DNA from 3 places in the Streptomyces sp. NPDC048696 genome. Region 2 is predicted to be linked to each of the others. Evidence: riboswitches for the same ligand, from Rfam matches in the RefSeq annotation. Region 2 holds a riboswitch; each other region holds the start of a gene.
The links. Region 2 has a riboswitch for cobalamin ahead of ACGFRG_RS25105 (CbtB domain-containing protein). Riboswitches for the same ligand answer to the same signal wherever they lie in the genome.
Positions count from the first base shown of each region.

Region 1: linked by a shared signal. The riboswitch ahead of ACGFRG_RS11620 (cobalamin biosynthesis protein) and the one ahead of ACGFRG_RS25105 (CbtB domain-containing protein) in region 2 are both predicted to bind cobalamin.
Region 3: linked by a shared signal. The riboswitch ahead of ACGFRG_RS26705 (ribonucleoside-diphosphate reductase subunit alpha) and the one ahead of ACGFRG_RS25105 (CbtB domain-containing protein) in region 2 are both predicted to bind cobalamin.

Region 1 is NZ_JBICVJ010000004.1:554,737-556,990, reverse strand. It holds gene ACGFRG_RS11630 (anion permease) at 1-821, shown strand, start outside; gene ACGFRG_RS11625 (hypothetical protein) at 851-1,075, shown strand; cobalamin riboswitch at 1,182-1,324, shown strand; gene ACGFRG_RS11620 (cobalamin biosynthesis protein) at 1,432-2,254, shown strand, end outside.
Region 2 is NZ_JBICVJ010000012.1:87,114-89,367, reverse strand. It holds tRNA gene ACGFRG_RS25115 (tRNA-Val) at 29-100, shown strand; gene ACGFRG_RS25110 (histidine phosphatase family protein) at 168-731, opposite strand; cobalamin riboswitch at 808-955, shown strand; gene ACGFRG_RS25105 (CbtB domain-containing protein) at 992-1,216, shown strand; gene ACGFRG_RS25100 (CbtA family protein) at 1,235-2,005, shown strand; gene ACGFRG_RS25095 (hypothetical protein) at 2,114-2,254, opposite strand, start outside.
Region 3 is NZ_JBICVJ010000013.1:185,053-187,306, forward strand. It holds gene ACGFRG_RS26705 (ribonucleoside-diphosphate reductase subunit alpha) at 1-931, opposite strand, end outside; cobalamin riboswitch at 1,061-1,220, opposite strand; gene mctP (monocarboxylate uptake permease MctP) at 1,333-2,254, opposite strand, start outside.

The DNA.
Region 1 (2,254 bases), on a different contig from region 2:
CGCGGCTGACGTACCGGATCAACCGAAACGTCGACCCGGCTGCCGAGAAGGCCACCGCCAAGGGCTACCGGGCGGGCCAGATCGCCTCCGCCGGTCTCGTCTCGCTCGCCCACGGCACCAACGACGCGCAGAAGACCATGGGCATCATCACGCTCGCCCTGGTCACCGGCGGTGTGCTGCACCCGGGCGCCAACCCCCCGATGTGGGTCATCGTCTCGGCCGGCATGGCCATCGCCATGGGCACCTACCTCGGCGGCTGGCGCATCATCCGCACCATGGGCAAGGGCCTGACCGAGCTCGCGCCGCCGCAGGGCTTCGCCGCCCAGTCCGGTGCCGCGACCGTCATCCTGGCCTCCTCGCACCTCGGCTTCTCGCTCTCCACCACCCAGGTCTGCTCCGGCTCCGTGATGGGCGCCGGCCTCGGCCGCAAGGGCGGTGTGGTCCGCTGGTCCACCGCGACCCGGATGTTCGTCGCGTGGGGCCTGACCCTGCCGGCCGCGGGTCTGGTCGGCGCCGGCGCCGAGTTCCTGACCGGCCAGGGCACCTGGGGCATCGTCCTGGTGGCGATCCTGCTGGTCGGTGGCTCCGGCTTCATCTGGAAGCTGTCGCGCCGCGAGCCGGTCTCGCACGCCGACGTCACCAACACCCCGGCCGACGCCGTGACCGAGGCCCCGGCCGAGCCCGCGGGTGTCGTCACCACCGCGATCGCCGCGGTCACCCCGCCCCCGACCGTCGCCGCCGTGGCCGCCGATCTGACGGCCACCATCCCGGCCCCGGCCCCAGTGGCCCCCGCCGACCCGGCCCGCCCGGCCGCCGTCTGACCCGGCCGCGCACCCTCTAAGGAATCGTCATGCACATCGACTGGGCAGCTCTCGGCACCGTCTTCGGTGTCAGCCTCATCGTCACCGTCGGCCTGGTGGGCCTGTTCACCGTCGGGATCGTCGGCCTCAGCAAGCAGCAGTCGGCCGCGTCCGGCAAGGGCAACGTCGCCCTGGCCCGCACCACCGCCTACGCCTGCTTCGCGCTCTGCGCGGCGGCCGTCGCGTACGGCATCAACCTGATCGTCGCCAAGTAGCGGCGACGTCCCACGCGTCTCCCGAACCGCCCTCCGCTCCCTGCGGAGGGCGGTTCGCTGTGTGCCTCGGCACACTCTCCCGTCGCAGGTCAGCAGCGAGTTGACGGGCGTTGCCGGGCGTGGTGGACTGCCCGAGCCATTTACGGCGGCAGAAGAGGAAGCCGGTGCGAATCCGGCGCGGTCCCGCCACTGTCATCGGGGAATGAACCCCGTGAGCCAGGAACTCTCACCGCCGGTCGACGTCGTACCAGGGCGCGGACACCCTGAGTGAGGACATACCGCCATGCGCGCCTGCCTGTTGCCGGCACCCCCCAGAAGTACCGGAGCTCTCCGCGGCATCGCGGCGGACTGACCCCATGCGTGCCGATCGCACTTTCGCGTACGGCGCCACCGCCGGGCTCCTCGGCGACCTGCTCCTGGGCGATCCGCGCCGGGGGCACCCGGTCGCCGCGTTCGGCCGCGCCGCGGCCGCCGTCGAGCGCGCGCTGTGGCGCGACCACCGGGGCTGGGGCGCACTGCACACCGCCGTGTGCGCCGGCGGCGCCGCGAGCGCCGCGCTGCTCGCCACGCGCGCGACGCGCGGCCGTCCCGCCGCGTCCGTCGCGCTGACCGCCGCCGCCACCTGGGCCGTCGTGGGCGGCACTTCGCTGGGCCGGGAGGCGCGCGCGATCGGCGCGGCGCTCGAAGCCGGGGACACCGAGGCCGCCCGCGCGCGGCTGCCGCATCTGTGCGGGCGCGACCCGCAGTCCCTGGACGCGCCGGGCATCGCGCGCGCGGTCGTCGAGTCCGTCGCCGAGAACACCTCCGACGCCGTGGTCGGCGCGCTGGTGTGGGGCGCGCTCGCGGGGGTGCCCGGCCTGGTGGCGTTCCGGGCGGTCAACACCCTGGACGCGATGGTCGGTCACCGTTCGCCGCGCCATCTGCGCTACGGGTGGGCCTCGGCACGCCTGGACGACGTGGCGGGCTGGCCCGGCGCCCGGCTCACCGCCGCGCTCGCCGTGGCCGCCGGGGGCGCGCCGCGCGCCGCCGCGCGCGCGTGGCGGGCCGACGCCCGCAAGCACCCGAGCCCCAACGCCGGCCCCGTCGAGGCGTCGTTCGCGGGCGCCCTCGGCGTACGCCTCGGCGGCACCCTCTCCTACGGCGGCAGGGTCGAGCACCGTCCCGTGCTCAACAACGGCG
Region 2 (2,254 bases):
CCACGGATCCCTTCCACGGATGTGTCACGGGCGTGTAGCTCAGTGGTAGAGCGCTGCTCTTACAAAGCAGATGTCGGCGGTTCGAAACCGTCCATGCCCACCCTTGACGAAGGCCCCCGCCGTTCCCGGCGGGGGCCTTCGCCGTACCCCCTGACCTCGTCCGTTCCTCAGCTCTCCAGGGGACGCCCGCAGCGCAGGTTCCAGCGGCCCGAGCGGCCCGACAGCTCGGTGACGGTCAGCGGGGCCACGTCCAGGCGCCAGAACGCCGGGGGCGGCAGGGTCAGCGCGTGCGTGGTCGCCGCGCGGATCACCGCCGGGGACGCGACCGCCAGCACCCGGCCGCCCTCGGCGGGCAGCGTGTCCAGCCACGCGCCCACGCGCGCGACGAGCGCGAGCAGGCTCTCCCCGCCGTGCGGCGCGGCCGCCGGATCCGTGAGCCAGGCACGCACCCCCGCCGGGTCCGCGCCGCTCAGCTCGTCGAGCCGCCGCCCGCGCCAGGTGCCCAGATCCCAGGCGGCCAGGGCCGGTTCGGAACAGGTGGGCAGCCCCCGCGCCAACTCGTAGAGCGACGACGGCGGTTTGAGCCGACGCCCCGGCACCGGCAGGGCCGCCGCCGCGTCCTGGACCCGGCGCACGGCGGCGTCGTCCGGGGCGGCGGTGTCGTCGCCGACCCGCGCCTCGCGCGCGTAGCGGTCGGCCGGCGGTGAGATCAACATCACGCGTACGGTCATGAGGCAAGCAGAACACGGGCGTTCACGCACTTGGCGCGGGGGTTGTGCTCCCGCGCGCCGTAGCGGCGCGGACCGTCACGCGGTACGGTCTCGTGGACATAAAGACGGTGTGAAGGAAGCCCGGTGGAACTCCGGCACGGTCGCGCCACTGTGAACCCGGCGAGCTCCCTCGAAGAGGGAGCGAAGACGGGGAAGTCAGACCCACCACCGTCGACAAAGGCACCAACGACCGGGACGCGTGTTCCCCAGGAGGTTCTGCCATGGCACTTTCCGCTGCCCCCGCGCCGAGCGCACCAGCCACCCCCGCGATCACTCCCATCTCCCTGAAGGCGATCGCCCCCTGGGCCCTCTTCTTCGGCATCCTCATGCTCGTGCTGCTCTACTTCGTCGGCTCCGAGCAGGGCGCCACCAGCGTCTTCTCCGGCGAGAACGTCCACGAGTGGCTGCACGACGGGCGCCACCTCCTCGGCTTCCCCTGCCACTGAGACCCGGGGTACCGACTCGTGAACTCCCTGTCCGTCAGGGCGCTGTTGGTGCGTGGCATGCTCGCCGGTCTGGTGGCCGGCGCGTTGGCGCTCGCCGTGGCGTACTTCCTGGGCGAGCCCCGGGTGGACTCGGCCATCGCCTTCGAGGACGCGCACGCGCACGAACACGGCGAAGAGGTCTTCAGCCGCACCTTGCAGTCCACCGGCGGTCTCGCCACCGGTGTGCTGGTGTTCGGCGTGGCGGTGGGCGGTATCGCCGCCCTCGCGTTCTGCGTCGCACTCGGCCGCCTCGGCCGGTTCGGGCCGCGCGCCACGGCGGCGTTCGTGTCCATGGGCGCGCTGCTGACCGTCTACGTGGTGCCGTTCCTCAAGTACCCGGCGAACCCGCCGTCCGTCGGGGACCCCGACACGATCGGCAAACGCACCGCCCTGTATTTCCTGATGATCGCGCTGAGCGTGCTGCTCGCCGTCGGTGCCGTGATCCTCGGCCGCCGGCTCGCGCCGCGCCTGGGCAACTGGAACGCGTCCGTCGCCGCGTCGGCCGCCTTCCTGGTCGCGGTCGGGCTCGCGTACGCGTTCCTGCCCGCCGTCAACGAGGTGCCGAAGGACTTCCCGGCGACGCTGCTCTGGCAGTTCCGCCTGGCGGCCCTCGCGATGCAGGTCACGCTGTGGGCCGGCTTCGGTCTCCTCTTCGGCCACCTCGCCGAACGGCTCCTGGTGCCCGCGCCCGCGAAGGCCGAGCGCCCGGCGGGTACGTCCGCCAACACCACGGCGGCGTCCGCGCACTGACGCTTATCGCCACAGAAGGCACGCACGAGGGCCCCGGACCGTTCGACGGTCCGGGGCCCTCGCGCGCGTGGGTGGTGCTGACTGTCGGGTGGTGCTGATGGCGCTCGTTCAGTCCGGGCGGCGCAGCGAGAAGAAGCGGCTCTGCCGCTCCCTGCGGTAACGCCGCTCCCACCGGGCCATACGGTCCCGGCGGTCACGATAGGACCGGTAGTCCGTGTCGACGCCACGGCCCGAGCCGCCGGCTCCGGA
Region 3 (2,254 bases), on a different contig from region 2:
AGGTCTCCAGGTAGACCGCGGCCGCGCCCTTGCGCCGCCCGCCCTGGTTGACCGCCGCGACCGAGGCGTCCAGCGTCTTCAGGAACGGGACGATGCCGTTGGAGTGGCCGTTGGTGCCCCGGATGAGCGAACCGCGCGAGCGGATGCGGGAGTACGACAGGCCGATGCCGCCCGCGTGCTTCGACAGGCGCGCCACCTGGTGGTAGCGGTCGTAGATCGAGTCCAGCTCGTCGAGCGGCGAGTCGAGCAGGTAGCAGCTCGACATCTGCGGGTGGCGGGTGCCGGAGTTGAAGAGCGTGGGGGAGGACGGCAGGTAGTCCAGGCGGCTCATCAGGCCGTACAGCGCGGCGACCTGGTCCAGGGCGCGCACCGAGTCGTCCTCGGCCAGGCCCGAGGCGACCCGGAGCATGAAGTGCTGCGGGGTCTCGATGACCTGGCGGGTGATCGGGTGCCGCAGCAGGTAGCGGGAGTAGAGGGTGCGCAGGCCGAAGTAGCCGAAGCGGTCGTCGGCGCCCTCCGCGAGCGACGCCTCGACCAGCGCGTCCAGGCGGGCGCGGTGCAGCCGTACGAAGTCGGCGGTGCGGTCCGCGATCAGGCCCTCACGGTGGCCGACCTCGACCGACTCGGAGAACGACACCGAGCCCTGGGTCGCGGCCTCCTCGGCGATCGTGACCGTCAGCAGCCGGGCGGCGAGCCGGGAGTACGCCGGGTCCTCGGAGATGAGACCGGCGGCCGCCTCGGTGGCCAGCCCACGCAGCTCCGCCTCGTCCGAGCGCGCGTTGCGGCCGCGCAGCGCGGCGGCGGCGACACGGCCGGGGTCGGTGTCCGGCAGATCGGCGGTGAAGTCCGTCAGGGTCCGCAGCAGGGCGGTCCCGGGGGCATCCGCCGGCTCTTCGATCGCTGATGCGGGATCCGCTGGGGCGATGGTCACGTGGGGGCACTCCTCGCTCGGCACGGGGCCTCGGGGAGCGTGCGGGCACACGGAGACACCCCTTGCGGGGGTACGCCGCGTCCACTTGCCCATTCCGCGAGGCCCTGGACGTCTGGCACCCGGGCCGGCCGGCCAGGGCGCGCTGTCGGCAGGTCCTCGGACTGACCAGGTACGTGAATGCGTACAAGTACACCGTTGCGGGACAGTTCCGGATTTGCACCGGATTCCCCTGCGGCGACAGCGAGCACGAGCATACATCTTGTGCCGGGCCGACGCGGCACCCCCACATGTTGTGTCGCGGTGAGATCGCGGGGTGGCAGAGCGTCAACTCGCCTTCTCAGAACACGACAACGGGCCGCCGGGATTCCCGGCGGCCCGTGTGCGTACGGCGAGGGGTCGGCTCAGCGCGCGGAGCCCGCCGTCGCGGGCGGCAGCTCGCTCTGTACGCCCGGGTCGCCCGCGTCCGCCGTGTAGTCCTCCGGGGACGTCTCGTCGACGCCGTCGGGGGCCTTCAGGGCCCGCAGGGCGACCGTGAGGACCACGGTGACGGCGACGTTCAGGGCGAACGCGGTGAGGCCGATGTAGCCGATCTCACCGATGCCGGGGATCTCCTTGGAGCTGCCGCCGAAGTGCTTCTGGGTGGGGGAGGCGACCCCGTACGCGGCGAGCGTGCCGTACGCCATGCCCACCGCCCAGCCCGCGAGCAGCGCCCAGCGGTGGAACCAGCGGGTGAACAGACCGCCCACCAGTGCCGGGAATGTCTGCAGGATCCAGATGCCGCCGAGCAGCTGGAAGTTGATCGCGACCGTCTTGTCCATGGTCAGGACGAAGACCAGCGCGCCCACCTTCACCAGGAGCGAGACCAGCTTGGAGACCTTGGTCTCCTGCTCGGGCGTGGCGTCGGGCCTGATGAAGTCCTTGTAGATGTTGCGGGTGAACAGGTTGGAGGCCGCGATCGACATGATGGCCGCCGGCACCAGCGCGCCGATGCCGATCGCCGCGAACGCCACGCCCGCGAACCAGTCCGGGAACATGTCCTCGAACAGCTGCGGGATCGCCAGCTGGCCGTTCTTGACCTTGACCCCGGCCGCGATCGCCATGAAGCCGAGCAGCGCGAGCAGGCCCAGCATCAGCGAGTACAGCGGCAGGATCGTGGTGTTGCGGCGGATCACGTTGCGGCTGCGCGAGGAGAGCGTCGCCGTGATCGAGTGCGGGTACATGAAGAGCGCGAGCGCCGAGCCGAGCGCGAGCGTGGCGTACGTCCACTGGCTCTTGTCGCCGGGCACCAGCGCGCCCGTGGGCTTCCCGGCCGCGTTCGGGGTG